Regions from separate parts of the Enterobacter cloacae complex sp. HYC003_NIDB genome, predicted to be linked through region 1. Evidence: predicted binding sites of a transcription regulator. Region 1 holds the regulator's gene; each other region holds the start of a gene.
The links. The regulator CRP, encoded in region 1, controls carbon source genes, mostly activating them, when cyclic AMP is high. The targets are predictions, from matches to a motif close to ATGTGANNNNNNTCACAT.

Region 1 (4,850 bases):
GGCTGCTGGCGATGCTACAGGGTTCGTTTATTTCGCACATGAATACGTTAGTGGTACCGGGCGGAAAAATGGGGCTGGCAATGGAGCTGATCATGACACCGCTGGTGCAGCGGCTGATGGAAGGAAAGCAGATCGCGTGAATTGTTTTGCCCGGTGGCGCTGCGCTTACCGGGCCTACGGGCGTGCTTTTGTAGGGCGGGTCAGCGAAGCGCCACCCGCCAAAAAATTAAGCCGCGATCACTTCATAAGAATGGGTGATTTTTACCGCTTTCTCCAGCATTAGCGCCACAGAGCAGTATTTCTCCGCAGACAGGTCAACCGCACGCGAGACCGCCGCATCCTTCAGTTCTTTGCCGGTGACGATAAAGTGCAGATTAATATGCGTAAACAGGCGTGGCGCCTCTTCGCGACGTTCTGACGTCAGCTTCACTTCACAATCGGTCACGTCATGACGGCCTTTTTGCAGGATCGACACCACGTCGATCGCGCTGCATCCGCCCGCCGCCATCAGCACCATTTCCATCGGGCTTGGCGCTTTATCGCCGGAGTTGCCATCCATCAAAACCTGGTGCCCGGAAGCAGACTCGCCCAGGAACGTTAACCCTTCAACCCATTTCACACGCGCTTGCATATTCACTCACTCCAACGTTGCATTTTTTATGACAGATTACGTGTACGTTACATTTCTCGCAACGGAAGGCGACCTGCGTCATGCTGAAGCGAGACACCAGGAGACACGCGGCGAAAGCTATGCTAAAACACTCTGGATGCTACAGTAATACATTGACGTTACACATGTATGCAGAGGACATCAAACTTTACTGGCTGCGAAACGTTACGACAGCCGACTTCCCAGGTATGGGTAAGAATTCGATTGCAACCCCAGAGTCCGGATGCATCTTATGACTCTGGTGACAGCTTATAACAGAGGATAACAGCGCATGGTGCTTGGCAAACCGCAAACAGACCCGACTCTCGAATGGTTCTTGTCTCATTGCCACATTCATAAGTACCCATCAAAGAGCACGCTGATTCACCAGGGTGAAAAAGCGGAAACGTTGTATTACATCGTTAAAGGCTCGGTGGCCGTGCTGATCAAAGATGAAGAAGGGAAAGAGATGATCCTTTCTTATCTGAACCAGGGCGATTTTATCGGTGAACTGGGCCTGTTTGAAGAAGGCCAGGAACGTAGCGCCTGGGTTCGTGCAAAAACAGCATGTGAAGTGGCTGAAATTTCTTACAAGAAATTCCGTCAGCTGATTCAGGTCAACCCTGACATCCTGATGCGTCTTTCTTCCCAGATGGCACGCCGTCTGCAAGTGACCTCTGAGAAGGTGGGTAACCTCGCCTTCCTGGACGTGACCGGTCGTATCGCGCAGACGCTGTTGAACCTGGCGAAACAGCCAGACGCCATGACCCACCCTGACGGTATGCAAATTAAAATTACCCGTCAGGAAATCGGTCAGATCGTCGGCTGCTCCCGTGAAACAGTGGGCCGTATCCTGAAGATGCTGGAAGACCAGAACCTGATCTCTGCCCACGGTAAAACTATCGTGGTCTACGGAACCCGTTAATTTCGGTCAAACGGCGTGCCGCCGCAGGGTGGCACGCCGTTTTTGTCTCTACTCCTCATGTGGCGCAGGCTGATCTATCACCCGGAAGTTAACTACGCACTACGACAAACGCTGGTGTTGTGTCTTCCCGTGGCCGTGGGCCTGATCCTCGGACATCTTCAGCAAGGCCTGCTGTTTTCCCTCGTGCCCGCCTGCTGCAACATTGCCGGTCTGGATACACCGCATAAACGCTTTTTTAAACGTCTGATTATTGGCGGCAGCCTGTTTGCCGGCTGTAGCCTTGCCGTACAACTCTTACTGGCCCGCGACATTCCTCTGCCGTTGATCCTGACCGTGCTGGCGATGACGCTCGGCGTCACCGCCGAAATCAGCTCGCTGCACGCCCGGCTGCTTCCCGCGTCGCTGATTGCCGCCATCTTCACCTTAAGCCTTGCGGGCAATATGCCGGTGTGGGAGCCATTGCTGATCTACGCCCTCGGCACGCTGTGGTACGGGCTGTTTAACTGGTTCTGGTTCTGGCTGTGGCGGGAACAGCCGCTGCGCGAATCCCTGAGCCTGCTCTACGTGCAGCTTGCTGAATACTGCGAAGCAAAATACACCCTGCTCACTCAACATACCGACCCGGAAAAATCCCTGCCGCCGCTGCTGGCGCGCCAGCAAAAAGTGGTGGATCTGATCAGCCAGTGCTATCAGCAGTTGCACATGCTTGCCGCCAACAAAAATCATGAATACAAGCGGCTGCTGCGAACCTTCCAGGTCGGGCTGGATTTGCAGGAGCATATCTCCGTCAGCCTTCATAATCCGGAAGAGGTGCAAAAGCTGGTGGAGCGCAGCCATGCGGAAGCGGTGATCCGCTGGAACGCGCAGACCGTCGCGGCCCGCCTGCGGGTGCTGGCTGACGATATCCTCTATCACCGCTACCCGACGCGCTTTAACATGGACAAACAGCTCGGCGCGCTGGAAAAGATTGCGCGTCAGCACGCGGATAACCCGGTCGGGCAATTTGCTGCCTGGCATTTCAGCCGCATCGCCCGGGTGTTACGCACCCAGCGCCCGCTTTATGCCCGGGACCTGATGGCCGATAAGCAAAAACGGCTGCCGCTGCTGCCCGCGCTCAAAAGCTATCTATCACTGAAATCTTCCGCCCTGCGCAATGCCGCGCGGATCAGTGTGATGCTGAGCATCGCCAGCCTGATGGGAATGGCCCTGCACCTGCCGAAACCCTACTGGATCTTAATGACCGTGCTGTTTGTCACCCAGAACGGCTATGGCGCCACGCGGGTGCGCATTCTGCATCGGGCGGGCGGTACGATGGCGGGGCTGATTATCGCGGGCGTGACGCTGCACTTCCACGTGCCGGAAGGCTATACCCTGGCCGGTATGCTGGCAATCACGCTGGTGAGCTACCTGATCATCCGCAAAAACTACGGCTGGGCGATGGTGGGCTTTACGGTGACGGCGGTGTATACCCTGCAACTGCTCACGCTTAACGGGGAACAGTTTATTATTGCCCGGCTGGTCGATACGCTAATTGGCTGCCTGATCGCCTTTGGCGGCATGGTCTGGCTGTGGCCGCAGTGGCAAAGCGGGCTGCTCAGGCAGAACGCCCACGACGCGCTCGAAGCTGACCAGCAGGCCATTCGTCTTATTCTGAGCGATGACCCGCAGCCCTCTCCGCTGGCCTACGAGCGCATGAAGGTCAACCAGGCGCATAACGCCCTGTTCAACTCCCTTAACCAGGCCATGCAGGAGCCGGGCTTTAACGCGCACTATCTGGCTGACATGAAGCTGTGGGTCACGCACAGCCAGTTTATCGTCGAGCACATCAATGCCATGACGACGCTGGCGCGGGAGCACACGATGCTGACGACGGATCTGGCGCAGCGCTATTTGCAGTCGTGTGAAATTGCGTTGCAGCGCTGTCAGCAGCGTCTGGAGTATGACGCGCCGGGCGAGTCAGGGGATTCGAACATTCTGGAAGCGCCGGAGACGCTGACCCACGGGCCGATGAGCACCCTTGAGCAGCATTTACAGCGCGTTCTCGGGCACCTGAACACCATGCACACCATTTCGTCGGTGGCATGGCGTCAGCGCCCGCATCACGGGATTTGGTTAACGCGCCGGTTAAAACGAACCGCGTATTAGCCGCTGACGATCTTCGCGACCGCCGCGGCAAAACGGGTTAATCCGTCTTCGATGTCTTTGTCTTCCACCACCAGCGATGGCGCAAAGCGCATCACGTCCGGCCCGGCGTTGAGCACCATGACGCCTTCGTGCGCGGCGGCGTGCAGGAAATCGCGCGCGCGGCCTTTGTACTGCGGCTTCAGTTCGGCGCCGATCAGCAGCCCCATCCCGCGGATGTCGCTGAAGACATCAAACTGTTGGTCAATCTGCTGGAGATGTTTCACAAACAGGTCGCGTTTCGCATTCACGCCATTCAGGACGTCCGGCGTATTAATGATGTCGAACGCCGCACCCGCCACGGCGCACGCCAGCGGATTACCGCCGTAGGTGGAGCCGTGTGAGCCCACATGAAATGCGGAAGCGATATCCTGGGTGGTGAGCACCGCACTGACCGGGAAACCGCCGCCGAGCGCTTTCGCGCTGGTCAGAATATCCGGCGTTACGCCGTAGTGCATATAAGCAAACAGGTCTCCGGTACGCCCCATCCCACACTGCACTTCATCAAACACCAGCAGCGCCTGGTGCTCGTCGCACAGCTCGCGCAGCCCTTGCAGAAATTCCGGGGTGGCCGCCGTGACGCCGCCTTCCCCCTGAATGGGCTCGACCACCACGGCACAGGTGTGATCGTCCATCACCGCTTTAACGGCGTGGAGATCGTTAAACGGCACGTGGATGATATCCGCAGGTTTCGGACCAAAGCCGTCGGAATACTTCGGCTGGCCGCCAACGGAAACGGTAAAGAAGGAGCGTCCGTGGAAGGCGTTATGGAAGGCGATGATTTTGGTTTTGTACGGGCTATGACGCGTGGTTGCGTAGTAGCGCGCCAGCTTAAAGGCGGTTTCGTTGGCTTCGGTGCCGGAGTTCATAAACAGCACGCGTTCGGCGAAGGTGGCATCGATGATCTTACGCCCCAGACGCAGCGCCGGTTCGTTGGTGAACACGTTGCTCGTGTGCCACAGCGTTTCGCCCTGCGTTTTCAGCGCGTCCACCAGCGCAGGATGGCAATGGCCCAGCGCCGTCACCGCAATACCGCCTGCGAAATCAACATACTCGTTGCCCTGCTGATCCCAGACGCGGCTGCCTCTCCCTTTC
Region 2 (4,850 bases), 2.4 Mb from region 1:
CGATGGCTTTGACGCTTTTGCCTCACCTAACCTGCAACCGCTGCTGGAAGCGGGGATCCATATCCGTCGTCTGGGCACGCCGCCCGCACCAAATACCGCAGGCGAACTGATCGTTCACCCGATCACCCCGCAGCCGATCGGCGTAGTGACGATTTATCCGGGGATTTCCGCCGACGTGGTGCGCAACTTCCTGCGCCAGCCGGTGAAGGCGCTGATCCTGCGCTCCTATGGTGTGGGTAACGCCCCGCAGAACGGTGAATTCCTGAAAGAGCTTCAGGAGGCGAGCGATCGCGGGATTGTGGTGGTCAACCTCACCCAGTGTATGTCCGGCAAAGTCAATATGGGCGGCTACGCCACCGGTAATGCCCTGGCGCACGCTGGGGTGATCAGTGGTTTCGATATGACCGTTGAGGCAACGCTGACTAAACTTCACTATTTACTAAGTCAGGATCTGGATATTGATTCCATTCGCCACGCCATGATGCAAAACCTGCGCGGTGAACTGACGCCGGACGAATAAGGAGGTCCCATGAAGCAACGCGCCCTGTTACTGGTCGATTTGCAAAATGATTTCTGTGCGGGCGGTGCGCTGGCCGTCGCGGAAGGCGACAGCACCGTAGACGTCGCGAATTCGCTGATTGAGTGGTGTAAAGCTCGTGGTGAAGCGGTGGTGGCGAGTCAGGACTGGCATCCGGCAAACCACGGCAGCTTTGCCAGCCAGCACAACGTTGAGCCTTACAGCCAGGGCGAACTGGACGGGCTGGCGCAAACCTTCTGGCCCGATCACTGCGTGCAGCAGACGGAGGGCGCTGAGCTGCATCCGCTGCTGAACCAGAAGGCCATCGACGCGGTGTTCCACAAAGGTGAAAACCCAACCATCGACAGCTACAGCGCGTTCTTTGATAACGGTCATCGTCAGAAGACGGCGCTGGATGCGTGGTTGCGCCACCATGAGATCACCGAGCTGATTGTGCTGGGCCTGGCGACGGATTACTGCGTGAAGTTCACCGTGCTGGATGCGCTCCAGTTGGGCTATACCGTGAATGTCATCACCGACGGCTGTCGCGGGGTAAATATTCAGCCGCATGACAGCGCTCAGGCGTTTATGGATATGGCCGCAGAAGGCGCAACGCTGTATACGCTGGCTGACTGGATGGAGACGCAGGCGTAAGCTTTTTAGCTGGGTGACGGCTTAGCCTTACCCGGCCTACTTTCTCTAGTTTTGTAGACCGGGTAAGCGTCAGCGCCACCCGGCATTTCTTCCCCAATCCCCATAAAGTGAACTCCCTCGCATCACAAGCGAAACGGCGATGCTATTCTCTTCAGGCTGTTTTTTCGCCACGCCTTTTCTGTGGCGTGGTTATTTTTGTTCAGTCAAAGAGGAAATTATATGAAACGTTTGCCCTTGCTGGCAGCATTACCCTTGCTTTGCGCGTCACTGGCTTCCGCCGCGCCCCTGATGTCCGTGGGTTACTTCAATGGGGGTGGCGATGTTACCGCCGGACCGGGTGGCGATATTAATAAACTCGACGTCCGCCAGATCACCCACCTCAACTACTCGTTTGGTCTGGTCTATAACAACGAGAAAGACGAAACCAACGCCGCGCTGAAAGATCCGGCAAAACTGCATCAAATCTGGTTATCACCTAAGGTGGCATCCGATCTGGCGTTACTTCCTCAGCTTCGTAAACAAAACCCGAACCTGAAAGTCCTGCTTTCCGTTGGCGGCTGGGGGGCGCGTGGTTTTTCTGGCGCAGCGGCAACCAAAGAGAGTCGCGCGGTATTTATTCGCTCCGCGCAGGAGATCGTCAGTAAATACGGCCTGGACGGGATCGACCTGGACTGGGAATATCCGGTCAACGGCGCGTGGGGACTTGTCGAAAGCACCCCTGCCGACCGGGATAATTTCACCGCGCTGTTAAAAGAGATGCGTGACGCGTTTGGTAAGAAAAAGCTGGTCACGATTGCGGTGGGCGCGAATGCGGAAAGTCCGAAAAGCTGGGTGGATGTGAAAGCCATTGCCCCCCTGCTCGATTACATCAACCTGATGACCTACGACATGGCGTACGGTACTCAGTATTTTAACGCGAATCTGTATGACTCCAGCGCCTGGCCAACGGTGGCTGCCGCAGACAAGTACAGCGTCGATTTTGTGGTGAATAACTATCTGGCCGCCGGGCTGAAGCCGCAGCAGATGAACCTCGGAATTGGTTTCTATGGGCGCGTGCCGAAGCGCGCCGTTGAACCGGGTATCGACTGGAGCAAATCGGACGCGCAGAACAATCCGGTGACGCAGCCCTACTTCGGGCCGCAGGAACTGGGCCTGTTCAAATCGCTTGGCTATGATCTGACCAAAGATACCTATGTGAAATACAACGATATCGTCCGCAAGCTGCTGAACGATCCGCAGAAACGCTTTACCGAGCACTGGGACGAACAGGCGAAGGTGCCGTGGCTGTCGGTGAAATCCGCCGACGGGAAGGCGCTGTTTGCGATTTCCTATGAGAACCCACGCTCCGTGGCGATCAAAGCGGATTACATTAAGGAGAAAGGTCTGGCTGGCGCCATGTTCTGGGAGTATGGGGCTGACGACGAAAACCAGCTCGCGAAACAGCTGGCGGAGTCGCTTGGGATCCCGCACTAAGATGTAGTGTGCCGGGTGGCGCTAGCGCTTACCCGGCCTACATGGGAGCTTTATTTGAAGGTCGCAATCGGCTTCGGCGCGATGCCGAACTCTTCTTTCAGCTCGCGCTTGCTTTTCATCACCATCTGACCGTTAGTGTCGATGGTCATGTGCTGGGCGTCGGTATTGTGACGCGCCTGCCACAGCATCACCAGCTGCAAACTGTTCTCTTTTTGCTCAGGTGTGAGCGCCACACCGTCCGGCCATTTTCCCAGCTCAACGGCCGTTACCAGACGCTGATAAACCTCCGGGGTCATACCTGCAATCATGTCATCAATATTCATGATCTCTCCCTTTCAAAGGAATAATTTGCTGAATCGTTTTTTCAACCCTTGGTCTGGTCGCCGTTTTCATCATCGGTAAAGCTCATGGAAGCCGAATTTACGCAGAAACGCTCCCCCGTCGGCTGCGGGCCATCCGGGAAGACATGCCCGAGATGGGCGTCACAATTCCCGCAGCGAATTTCGGTGCGCACCATGCCGTGCGAGGTGTCCGTCAGGTAGCGGATCGCATCATCGCTGACAGGCTCGTAAAAGCTCGGCCAGCCGCAGCCAGAATCGTACTTTGTCTGGGAGTTAAACAGCGGTGCATCACACACCAGGCAGTGGTAGACGCCTTCCCGTTTATTGTGCAGCAAACGCCCGGAAAACGGCGGTTCTGTGCCGTGATTTTGCGTCACGTAAAACTGCATCTCTGTAAGGTTTTTTTTCAAATCGTCGGGGTTACGTTGGTTCGACATATGCTTACATCTCGCTGTTGAAACAGACATCTTTTAACCCAGATTCTAACAAAACATTAACACCCGCGCGTGCACTTTTGTTCTAAACTTATGTGTCGCGAAAAGGCGGTCAGGCAATTGTGATCAATTTCACATTTTAATCCTGCGAGGCCTTTAAAATTCCGGGCGCAGCCCCCATGTGGTTGCTAGCTCAAAGGGAAAGTGAGGCGAGTCAGTCGCACAAACGTTAGTCACAGGATTGATTTGTCGCAATGATTGACACGATTCCGCTTGACGCTGCGTAAGGTTTTTGTAATTTTACAGGCAACCTTTTATTCACTAACAAATAGCTGGTGGAATATATGACTATCAAAGTAGGTATCAACGGTTTTGGCCGTATCGGCCGTATTGTTTTCCGTGCTGCTCAGAAACGTTCTGACATCGAAATCGTTGGTATCAACGATCTCCTGGACGCTGAATACATGGCGTACATGCTGAAGTACGACTCAACTCACGGTCGTTTCGACGGCACCGTTGAAGTGAAAGACGGCCACCTGGTTGTTAATGGCAAAACCATCCGCGTTACTGCTGAGAAAGACCCAGCTAACCTGAAATGGAACGAAATCGGTGTTGACGTTGTAGCTGAAGCTACCGGTATCTTCCTGACCGACGAAACTGCACGTAAACACATCACTGCGGGTGCGAAGAAAGTTGTTCTGACTGGTCCTTCCAAAGACAACACCCCAATGTTCGTTCGCGGTGCAAACTTCGAAACTTACGCTGGCCAGGACATCGTTTCCAACGCATCCTGCACCACCAACTGCCTGGCACCGCTGGCTAAAGTTATCAACGACAACTTCGGCATCATCGAAGGTCTGATGACTACCGTTCACGCAACCACCGCTACTCAGAAAACCGTTGATGGCCCGTCTCACAAAGACTGGCGCGGCGGCCGTGGCGCGGCTCAGAACATCATCCCATCTTCTACCGGTGCTGCTAAAGCAGTAGGTAAAGTACTGCCAGAACTGAATGGCAAACTGACTGGTATGGCGTTCCGCGTTCCAACTCCTAACGTATCCGTTGTTGACCTGACCGTTCGTCTGGAAAAAGCTGCTTCTTATGAAGAAATTAAGAAAGCAATCAAAGCTGCTTCCGAAGGCCCAATGAAAGGCGTTCTGGGTTACACCGAAGACGACGTTGTATCTACCGATTTCAACGGCGAAGTGTGCACTTCCGTGTTCGATGCTAAAGCAGGTATCGCACTGAACGACAACTTCGTGAAACTGGTTTCCTGGTACGACAACGAAACTGGCTACTCTAACAAAGTACTGGACCTGATCGCTCACATCTCCAAATAAGTTGAGATGAGTGCTTGATCCTAAAAGGCGACTTCGGTCGCCTTTTTTATTGTTTTTAGACAGAGGATTGCTTAATGATTAATAAAATTTT
Region 3 (4,850 bases), 400 kb from region 1:
CATCAAATACTCGAATGCGCGCGCGTTCTGGAAAGCGAATTTGAGGCGGCGTGCGATCAGACTTTTGGCAATGCCCGGCGGGCCCAGCAGAAATACGCTTTCCCCACTCAGCGCCGCCAGTAAACAGAGACGAATGGCGTGGCTACGCTCGTAAAGGCCTTTCTCCAGCGCACTGCTGAGGCGGGAAATTCTTTCTGCTAATAAATGTGAGTGAGCCATAATAGTTTTGCATCCTTTCGCCGTCGTGGCGGCTAATTGAAGCGAGTATAGACGTTTCGGTCTGGCCTGGTAATAGGCTGAAGTGCGGCGCTATTTTCTTTGCGCTACATTAATGCGGCTGCATTTAGGGGTACGATTTTGCATTGAATCGTGCATACTGTGCGCTTTTTGTGGGCCAAGGGACTAAGCACACATTTGTTATTCAAACGAAAAGACTAGTCTATGAGCACTGATAATAAGCAATCATTACCCGCTGTAACGCTTGCGGCGATCGGGGTTGTCTACGGTGATATCGGCACCAGCCCGCTTTATACGCTTCGTGAATGTCTGTCCGGTCAGTTTGGTTTTGGTGTAGAGCGTGACGCCGTATTTGGTTTCCTCTCGCTCATCTTCTGGCTGCTGATCCTGGTGGTCTCCCTTAAGTATCTCTCTTTCGTAATGCGGGCTGATAACGCGGGCGAGGGCGGTATTCTGACCCTGATGTCCCTTGCCGGGCGCAATACGTCTGCAAGAATGACCTCCGTGCTGGTCATCATCGGCCTGATTGGCGGCAGCTTCTTCTATGGAGAAGTCGTGATTACGCCGGCGATTTCTGTAATGTCGGCCATAGAGGGGCTGGAGATTGTCGCGCCACAGCTTGATACGTGGGTGGTGCCACTCGCTATTATCGTGCTGACATTGCTGTTTGCCATACAAAAACACGGTACCGGGCTGGTGGGTAAGCTGTTCGCGCCTATTATGCTGGCCTGGTTCCTGATCCTGGCGGCGCTGGGCTTACGCAGTATTATCGCCAACCCGGATGTCCTGCACGCGCTGAACCCAATGTGGGCGGTGCATTTCTTCCTTGAATATAAAGTGGTGTCGTTTGTGGCGCTGGGCGCGGTGGTGCTGTCCATTACCGGTGTTGAAGCGCTGTATGCGGATATGGGCCACTTCGGGAAACTCCCTATTCGCGTCGCCTGGTTTAGCGTGGTCTTGCCTTCACTGGTGCTGAATTACTTCGGTCAGGGCGCGCTGCTGCTTGCACACCCTGAAGCGATTAAAAACCCGTTCTTCCTGCTGGCGCCGGACTGGGCGCTGGTTCCGATGCTGATCCTGGCGACGCTGGCGACGGTCATTGCCTCTCAGGCTGTCATTTCCGGCGTATTCTCCCTGACGCGTCAGGCCGTGCGTTTGGGTTATCTCTCCCCAATGCGCATTATCCATACCTCGGAGATGGAGTCTGGCCAGATCTACATTCCCTTCGTCAACTGGCTGCTCTATTTCGCGGTGGTGATTGTTATCGTCAGCTTTGAGCACTCCAGTAATCTGGCGGCGGCGTACGGTATCGCGGTAACCGGAACGATGGTGTTGACCTCTATTCTCTCCACCACCGTGGCGTACCGTAACTGGCACTGGAATAAGTTCCTCGTGGGGCTGATCCTGGTTGGCTTCCTCTGCATCGACGTGCCGCTGTTCTCTGCGAACCTCGACAAGATTGTCTCCGGCGGCTGGCTGCCGCTGACGCTGGGTCTGGTGATGTTTATTGTGATGACGACGTGGAAGAGCGAACGTTTCCGCCTGCTGCGTCGTATGCACGAGCACGGTAACTCTCTTGAGGCGATGATCGCCTCGCTGGAGAAGTCCCCACCGGTGCGCGTGCCGGGCACGGCGGTGTATATGTCTCGCGCGCTGAACGTGATCCCGTTTGCGCTGATGCATAACCTCAAGCACAACAAAGTGCTGCACGAGCGCGTGATCCTGCTGACGCTGCGTACCGAAGATGCGCCGTACGTTCACAACGTGCGTCGCGTACAGATTGAACAGCTGTCCCCAACCTTCTGGCGCGTGGTGGCAAGCTACGGCTGGCGCGAAACGCCGAACGTGGAAGAGGTGTTCCACCGCTGCGGTCTGGAAGGCCTGAGTTGCCGCATGATGGAGACGTCGTTCTTTATGTCCCATGAGTCGCTGATCATCGGCAAGCGCCCATGGTATCTGCGCCTGCGCGGCAAGCTGTATCTCATTCTGCAACGTAACGCCCTGCGTGCGCCTGACCAGTTTGAGATCCCGCCTAACCGCGTGATTGAGCTGGGGACGCAGGTCGAGATTTAACCCTTCTGAATATGCCGGGTGGCGCTGCGCTTACCCGGCCTACCAGACCCGTAGGCCCGTGCAAGCGTAGCGCCGCCGGGCAATTTTCCTCTATTGCATTTCACTTAGCGAAACGTTTCGACGTTGATCACAAATCCGTTACGTCATGATGGTTTTCTGAACACTTCTGCGGCTACACTGTTTTTAGCGAAACGTTTCGCTAGTGGAGCAAAAAATGAAGAAAGGCACAGTACTCAACTCAGAAATCTCATCGGTGATTTCCCGTCTTGGGCATACCGATACGCTGGTGGTTTGCGATGCAGGCTTACCGGTTCCGCGCAGCACAACCCGTATCGATATGGCGTTAACGCAGGGCGTACCCTCGTTCATGCAGGTACTGGAAGTGGTCACCGCGGAGATGCAGGTTGAGGCGGCCATTCTCGCGGCGGAAATCAAACAACATAATCCGCAACTCCACGAAACGTTGCTCAGCCACATTGAGCAACTGCAACAGCACCAGGGAAACACCATAGAAATTCGTTACACAACGCACGAGCAGTTCAAACAACAAACCGCAGACAGTCAGGCGGTGATTCGCAGCGGGGAGTGCTCCCCGTATGCGAATATCATTCTCTGTGCTGGCGTCACCTTCTGAGGCCATCATGGACGCATTACTGCAACTCAAAGGGATCGATAAGTCGTTCCCGGGCGTAAAAGCCCTCTCCGGTGCGGCGCTGAACGTCTATTCCGGGCGCGTCATGGCGCTGGTGGGCGAAAACGGCGCCGGCAAATCCACCATGATGAAAGTGCTGACCGGTATCTACCAACGCGATGCCGGTTCGCTGCTGTGGCTGGGTAAAGAGACCACCTTTAACGGCCCGAAATCCTCTCAGGAAGCGGGCATCGGCATCATCCACCAGGAGTTGAACCTGATCCCGCAGCTCACCATTGCGGAGAACATCTTCCTCGGCCGTGAGTTCGTGAACCGGTTTGGCAAAATCGACTGGAAAACCATGTATGCCGAAGCGGACAAACTGCTGGCGAAGCTGAATCTGCGCTTTAAGAGCGACCGACTGGTGGGCGACCTTTCCATCGGCGATCAGCAGATGGTGGAAATCGCGAAGGTGCTGAGCTTCGAGTCGAAGGTCATCATTATGGATGAACCGACCGACGCCCTGACCGATACCGAAACCGAATCCCTGTTCCGCGTGATCCGTGAGCTGAAATCCCAGGGCTGCGGCATTGTCTATATCTCACACCGCATGAAAGAGATCTTCGAGATCTGCGACGACGTCACCGTCTTTCGCGACGGGCAGTTTATTGCCGAGCGCGAAGTGGCAACCCTGACCGAAGATACCCTGATTGAAATGATGGTGGGACGTAAGCTCGAAGATCAGTATCCGCATCTGGAGAAAGCGCCGGGAGAAATCCGCCTGAAGGTGGATAACCTCTGCGGGCCGGGCGTGAATGACGTCTCCTTTACTCTGCGCAAGGGCGAGATCCTTGGCGTCGCGGGCCTGATGGGCGCGGGGCGCACCGAACTGATGAAAGTGCTCTATGGCGCACTGCCGCGCACCAGCGGCTACGTTACCCTTGACGGCCATGAGGTGGTCACCCGCTCGCCGCAGGATGGCCTGGCGAACGGCATTGTCTATATTTCCGAAGACCGTAAGCGCGACGGCTTAGTGCTGGGCATGTCGGTGAAAGAGAACATGTCCCTGACGGCGCTAGGCTATTTCAGCCGCAGCGGCGGCAGCCTGAAACACAAAGATGAGCAGCAGGCGGTCAGCGATTTTATCCGTCTCTTTAACGTTAAAACCCCATCGATGGAGCAGGCGATTGGCCTGTTGTCCGGCGGGAATCAGCAGAAAGTGGCGATTGCCCGCGGGCTGATGACGCGCCCAAAAGTGTTGATCCTTGATGAACCTACCCGCGGCGTGGACGTGGGCGCGAAGAAAGAGATATATCAGCTGATTAACCAGTTCAAGGCCGACGGTCTGAGCATCATTCTGGTCTCTTCCGAGATGCCAGAGGTATTAGGCATGAGCGATCGCATTATCGTCATGCATGAAGGGCATCTCGGCGGTGAATTCACTCGCGAGCAGGCCACCCAGGAAGTTCTGATGGCTGCCGCTGTGGGCAAGCTTAATCGCGTGAATCAGGAGTAAGAAGATGACTACCCAGGCTGTTTCTGGTCGCCGCTATTTCACAAAGGCATGGCTGATGGAACAAAAATCGCTGATTGCCCTGCTGGTGCTGATCGCGATTGTCTCGACCATGAGCCCGAACTTTTTTACCGTCAATAACCTGTTCAACATTCTTCAGCAGACCTCCGTCAACGCCATTATGGCGGTGGGGATGACGCTGGTGATTTTGACCTCGGGTATCGATCTGTCCGTCGGTTCCCTGCTGGCCCTCACCGGCGCGATCGCCGCGTCGATTGTTGGTATTGAGGTCAACGCGCTGGTGGCCGTTGCCGCTGCCCTGGCGGCAGGTGCGGCAATTGGCGCCGTAACCGGCGTGATTGTGGCGAAAGGTCGCGTTCAGGCGTTCATCGCCAC
Region 4 (4,850 bases), 1.1 Mb from region 1:
GTCAGCGAAATCACCCATTTCTGCATTAATGTGAGGAGTTGCCATCTTCAGTTCCTTTTACATTGTTGTTTTTGCCGGGTGGCGGCTACGCCTTACCCGGCCTACATTCTGTTTCTCCCTCTCCCGGTGGGAGAGGGCCGGGGTGAGGGCATCAGGCCGCACCCAATCCGTTTAGAACATAGCCTTGCCATATTCCATGTCAGACGTACCAAAGTATTTCGCAATCGTCTGGCCGATGTCCGCGAAGGTCTCACGGTGCCCCAGCGAGCCCGGTTTGACTTTCGGGCCGTACACCAGCACCGGAATGTGCTCACGGGTGTGGTCGGTACCGGTCCAGGTCGGGTCACAGCCATGGTCAGCGGTCAGGATCAGAATGTCATCTTCCCCCACCAGCTCCATCAGCTCTGGCAGACGGCGGTCAAACAGCTCCAGACCCGCAGCATACCCGGCGACATCGCGACGGTGGCCCCAGGAGGAGTCGAAGTCCACGAAGTTGGTGAAGACAATGGTCTTATCGCCCGCTTCTTTCATCTCTTTGATGGTGGCGTCGAACAGCGCATCCAGACCGGTCGCTTTGACCTTTTTGGTAATGCCGCAGTTGGCGTAAATGTCCGCGATTTTACCCACGGAAACCACGTGGCCGTCTTTCTCGTCGACGAGTTTTTGCAGCACGGTCGGCGCCGGTGGCTCCACGGCCAGATCGTGACGGTTGCCGGTACGCTGGAAGTTACCCGCTTTGTCGCCGATAAACGGACGCGCGATAACGCGGCCAATGTTGTAGCCGCCTTCGGTCAGCTCTTCACGGGCGATCTCGCACAGCTCGTACAGTTTATCCAGGCCAAACGTCTCTTCATGGCAGGCGATCTGGAACACGGAGTCAGCAGAGGTATAGAAAATCGGCTTGCCGGTTTTCATATGCTCTTCGCCGAGCTGATCCAGAATCACGGTACCGGAAGAGTGGCAGTTGCCGAGGTAGCCCGGCAGGTTGGCGCGCTTCACCAGCTTATCGAGCAGCTCCTGCGGGAAGCTGTTCTCGTGATCGGAGAAGTAGCCCCAGTCAAACAGCACCGGCACGCCGGCGATTTCCCAGTGGCCGGACGGAGTATCTTTCCCGGAAGAGAGCTCGTGCGCCCACGCGTAGGCGCCCACCACTTCCGCGTTACCGTCCATACCGGCTGCGATCTTACCGGTAGAGCCTTCATGCGCTTTTACCAGCCCCAGACGGGTCAGGTTTGGCAGGTTCAGAGGGCCTTTACGACCGTTGTCCGCTTCGCCTTTTGCACAGGCTTCCGCGATGTGACCCAGGGTATCGGAACCCACGTCACCAAATCGTTCTGCATCTTCGGTTGCGCCGATGCCGAATGAGTCCAGCACCATAATAAATGCACGTTTCATAATTGTTCTCCGTACTTAGTGCTTCATAAAAATGCGATCAGATCAGTATACCGCTATTCAGTGATACGACGATAGACCGTCGGTGTGGTTTCCGGTGCTTTATCGTCAAGAGATATTGCCGCCTTCACCGCTTTCGCCGCGTCCTGCCAGCTGGCTTCATCTTTCGCGTGGATCACCGCCAGCGGACGTTGGCCGTCAACGCTGTCGCCCAGACAGGCCATATCGGTAAAGCCGACGCTGTAATCAATGGTGTCCGATGCCTGACGACGACCGCCGCCCATAGACACAACAGCCATGCCGAGCGCGCGGGTATCCATAGCCGAGACAAAGCCTTCGCTGTCCGCATAGACCGCTTTGCTGAGCATCGCGGTGGGCAGGTATTTCGCGTAGTTTTCCACGAAGTCGGTCGGGCCTTTCTGCGCCGCCACCATCCGACCAAAGATCTCCGCCGCTTTGCCGTTGTCCAGCACCGCCTGAAGCTTCGCGCGGGCTTCCGCGTCGTCTTTGGCCAACTTGCCGGAGATTAACATCTCAACGCACAGCGCCATGGTGACATCGAACAGGCGCGGGTTACGGTATTCGCCTGTGAGGAACTGCACGGCCTCACGGACTTCAACCGCGTTACCGGCGCTGGAGGCCAGCACCTGGTTCATGTCCGTCAGCAGTGCAGTGGTGCGCACGCCCGCGCCGTTGGAGACGCCAACGATCGCTTCGGCCAGCGCCTCAGAGAGTTCATAGGTTGGCATAAACGCGCCGCTGCCCACTTTCACATCCATCACCAGCGCATCCAGACCTTCCGCCAGTTTTTTGGCAAGGATAGAGGCGGTGATCAGCGGGATGGAGTCTACGGTCGCGGTAATGTCACGCGTCGCGTAGAAACGCTTGTCAGCCGGAGCAAGAGAGCTGGTCTGGCCGATAATCGCCACGCCAACGTCTTTAATAATGTCGCGGAAGCGGTTGTCATCCGGGAAGATATCGAAGCCCGGAATGGCTTCCAGTTTGTCGAGCGTACCGCCGGTATGACCCAGGCCGCGCCCGGAAATCATCGGGATGTAACCGCCACAGGCTGCCACCATCGGGCCAAGCATCAGGGAAGTCACGTCGCCCACGCCGCCGGTGGAGTGTTTGTCCACAATTGGGCCGTTAAGGTTGAGGCTTTTCCAGTCCAGAACGGTTCCTGAATCTCGCATCGCCATGGTCAGCGACACGCGCTCAGGCATCGACATATCGTGGAAGAAAATGGTCATCGCCAGAGCCGCAATCTGCCCTTCAGAGATGGTGTTATCACGAATGCCATTGATAAAAAAGCGGATTTCTTCGTCGCTTAATGCATGACCATCACGTTTTTTACGAATAATTTCTTGTGCGAGAAACACGGTAACCTCCATGCGGAATCGGGTGAATGGCGGCGGATATGTTGACCCGCCCTACGATCCTGTAGGCCGGGTTAGCGTAGCGCCACCCGGCAATTCAACTTAGTAGCTGCTTGCGCTCTTACCGTCACCGTGACCCAGCGCTTTCAGCAAGCTGGCCAGCAGGCTGGACGCGCCGAAGCGGTAGTGGCGGGAATCAGCCCAGTCGGCGCCGAACAGCTCGTCGGCAATCGCCAGGAACTGCTGCGCGTCTTCCGCGGTACGCACGCCGCCCGCCGGTTTGAAGCCAACGGTTTTGGACACGCCCATATCACGGATGACTTCCATCATGATGCGTGCGCTTTCCGGAGTAGCGTTGACCGGCACTTTACCGGTAGAGGTTTTAATGAAATCCGCGCCCGCTTTGATGGAGATTTCAGACGCCTTACGAATCAACGCCTCTTCTTTCAGCTCGCCGGTTTCGATGATCACTTTAAGCAGCACGTTTGCCGCCGCACACGCGTCTTTACAGGCTTTCACCAGGTCAAAACCGACCTGCTCGTTGCCGGCGATCAGCGCGCGGTACGGGAATACCACGTCAACTTCGTCCGCGCCGTACGCAATCGCCGCGCGGGTTTCTGCCAGCGCGATCTCGATATCGTCATTGCCGTGCGGGAAGTTAGTTACGGTGGCAATGCGCACGTCCGGCGTGCCCTGCTCTTTCAGCGTTTTGCGGGCAATCGGGATAAAGCGCGGGTAGATACAGACGGCGGCGGTGTTACCCACTGGCGTTTTCGCCTGATGGCACAGGGCGATGACTTTTTCATTGGTGTCGTCATCGTTCAGGGTGGTCAGGTCCATCAGTTTCAACGCGCGCAGGCTGCTTGCAGTTAAATCGGTCATAACATTCTCCAACGGCAGTGCCGTATAAATTTTACCTTGCGGGTCTGTGAGTATTCTAACATTCACCCGCATCCACACTTCGACATTCATCACAGTTAATGAAAACTGTGTGCAAATTTGCATTACTGTAATGAGATCTTCTTCAAATTTTAGTGCGTTAATTGCTGACTAAATCGGCGATATCCCCTGTCTGATCAAAAGCGCCACCAGGCTGGCTTCCTACAATTCGTTCACCATCCGCAGAACAACCAAGGAAGTGAACATGCCCGACGCCCTGCAACAACGTTGCCAGCACATTGTGACCAGCCCGGTGTTAACCCCGGAACAAAAACGTCATTTTCTGGCGCTGGAAGCGGAGAACAATCAGCCCTATCCCGCTCTGCCAGAGGCGGCCCGCGCCGCGCTGGACGAGGGATTCATCTGCGACATGTTCGAAGGCCATGCGCCTTACAAACCGCGCTACGTGCTGCCGGACTACGCTAAATTTCTGGCTAACGGCTCAGAATGGCTGGAGCTGGAAGGGGCGAAAGATCTGGATGATGCCCTCTCGCTGCTCACTATCCTTTATCACCATGTTCCGTCCGTCACATCGATGCCGGTCTATCTGGGCCAGCTCGATGAGATACTCAGCCCCTATGTTAAAATTCTAACACAGGATGAAATCGATAGCCGAATAAAACGTTTCTGGCGTTACCTGGACAGAACCCTGCCCGATGCGTTTATGCATGCCAATATCGGCCCGGCGGATACGCCTGTCACCCGAGCCATCCTTCGCGCGGATGCCGAACTGAAGCAGGTTGCGCCGAACCTGACCTTTATCTACGACCCGGATGTAACCCCCAGCGATCTGCTGCTGAGCGTGGCGGAAAACATTTGTGAATGTAGTAAACCGCATATTTCTAATGGCCCGGTGAATGATAAAATTTTCACAAAAGGTCGCTATGGCGTGGTGAGCTGTTACAACTCCCTGCCGCTGGCGGGCGGCGGCAGCACGCTGGTGCGCCTTAACCTGAAAGCGATCGCGGAACACAGCCGCTCACCGGAAGACTTTTTCACCCGTACCCTTCCCCACTACTGCCAACAACAAATCGCGATCATCAATGCGCGCTGCGATTTTCTATATGAACAATCCGGCTTCTTTGAGAATAGCTTCCTGGTGAAAGAGGGGCTGATTGATGCCGATCGCTTTGTGCCGATGTT

Region 2: a site for CRP is predicted at 3,540-3,557, ahead of msrB (peptide-methionine (R)-S-oxide reductase MsrB). Genes of this name have one in related genera too.
Region 3: a site for CRP is predicted at 2,426-2,443, ahead of rbsD (D-ribose pyranase). Genes of this name have one in related genera too.
Region 4: a site for CRP is predicted at 3,781-3,798, ahead of deoC (deoxyribose-phosphate aldolase). Genes of this name have one in related genera too.

Annotation. Positions count from the first base shown of each region.
Region 1 is NZ_CP114220.1:402,649-407,498, reverse strand. Features, by position in the region: gene O1722_RS01825 (phosphoribulokinase) at 1-140, shown strand, start outside; gene O1722_RS01820 (OsmC family protein) at 227-631, opposite strand; gene crp (cAMP-activated global transcriptional regulator CRP) at 942-1,574, shown strand; gene O1722_RS01810 (YccS/YhfK family putative transporter) at 1,632-3,719, shown strand; gene argD (bifunctional acetylornithine/succinyldiaminopimelate transaminase) at 3,716-4,850, opposite strand, start outside.
Region 2 is NZ_CP114220.1:2,943,429-2,948,278, forward strand. Features, by position in the region: gene ansA (asparaginase) at 1-520, shown strand, start outside; gene pncA (bifunctional nicotinamidase/pyrazinamidase) at 530-1,171, shown strand; gene chiD (chitinase ChiD) at 1,391-2,644, shown strand; gene O1722_RS14065 (YeaC family protein) at 2,695-2,967, opposite strand; gene msrB (peptide-methionine (R)-S-oxide reductase MsrB) at 3,009-3,422, opposite strand; gene gapA (glyceraldehyde-3-phosphate dehydrogenase) at 3,764-4,759, shown strand; gene O1722_RS14080 (D-hexose-6-phosphate mutarotase) at 4,834-4,850, shown strand, end outside.
Region 3 is NZ_CP114220.1:4,950-9,799, forward strand. Features, by position in the region: gene ravA (ATPase RavA) at 1-219, opposite strand, end outside; gene kup (low affinity potassium transporter Kup) at 442-2,310, shown strand; gene rbsD (D-ribose pyranase) at 2,525-2,944, shown strand; gene rbsA (ribose ABC transporter ATP-binding protein RbsA) at 2,952-4,457, shown strand; gene rbsC (ribose ABC transporter permease) at 4,462-4,850, shown strand, end outside.
Region 4 is NZ_CP114220.1:4,163,646-4,168,495, forward strand. Features, by position in the region: gene deoD (purine-nucleoside phosphorylase) at 1-45, opposite strand, end outside; gene deoB (phosphopentomutase) at 172-1,395, opposite strand; gene deoA (thymidine phosphorylase) at 1,449-2,771, opposite strand; gene deoC (deoxyribose-phosphate aldolase) at 2,871-3,650, opposite strand; gene O1722_RS19935 (YjjI family glycine radical enzyme) at 3,913-4,850, shown strand, end outside.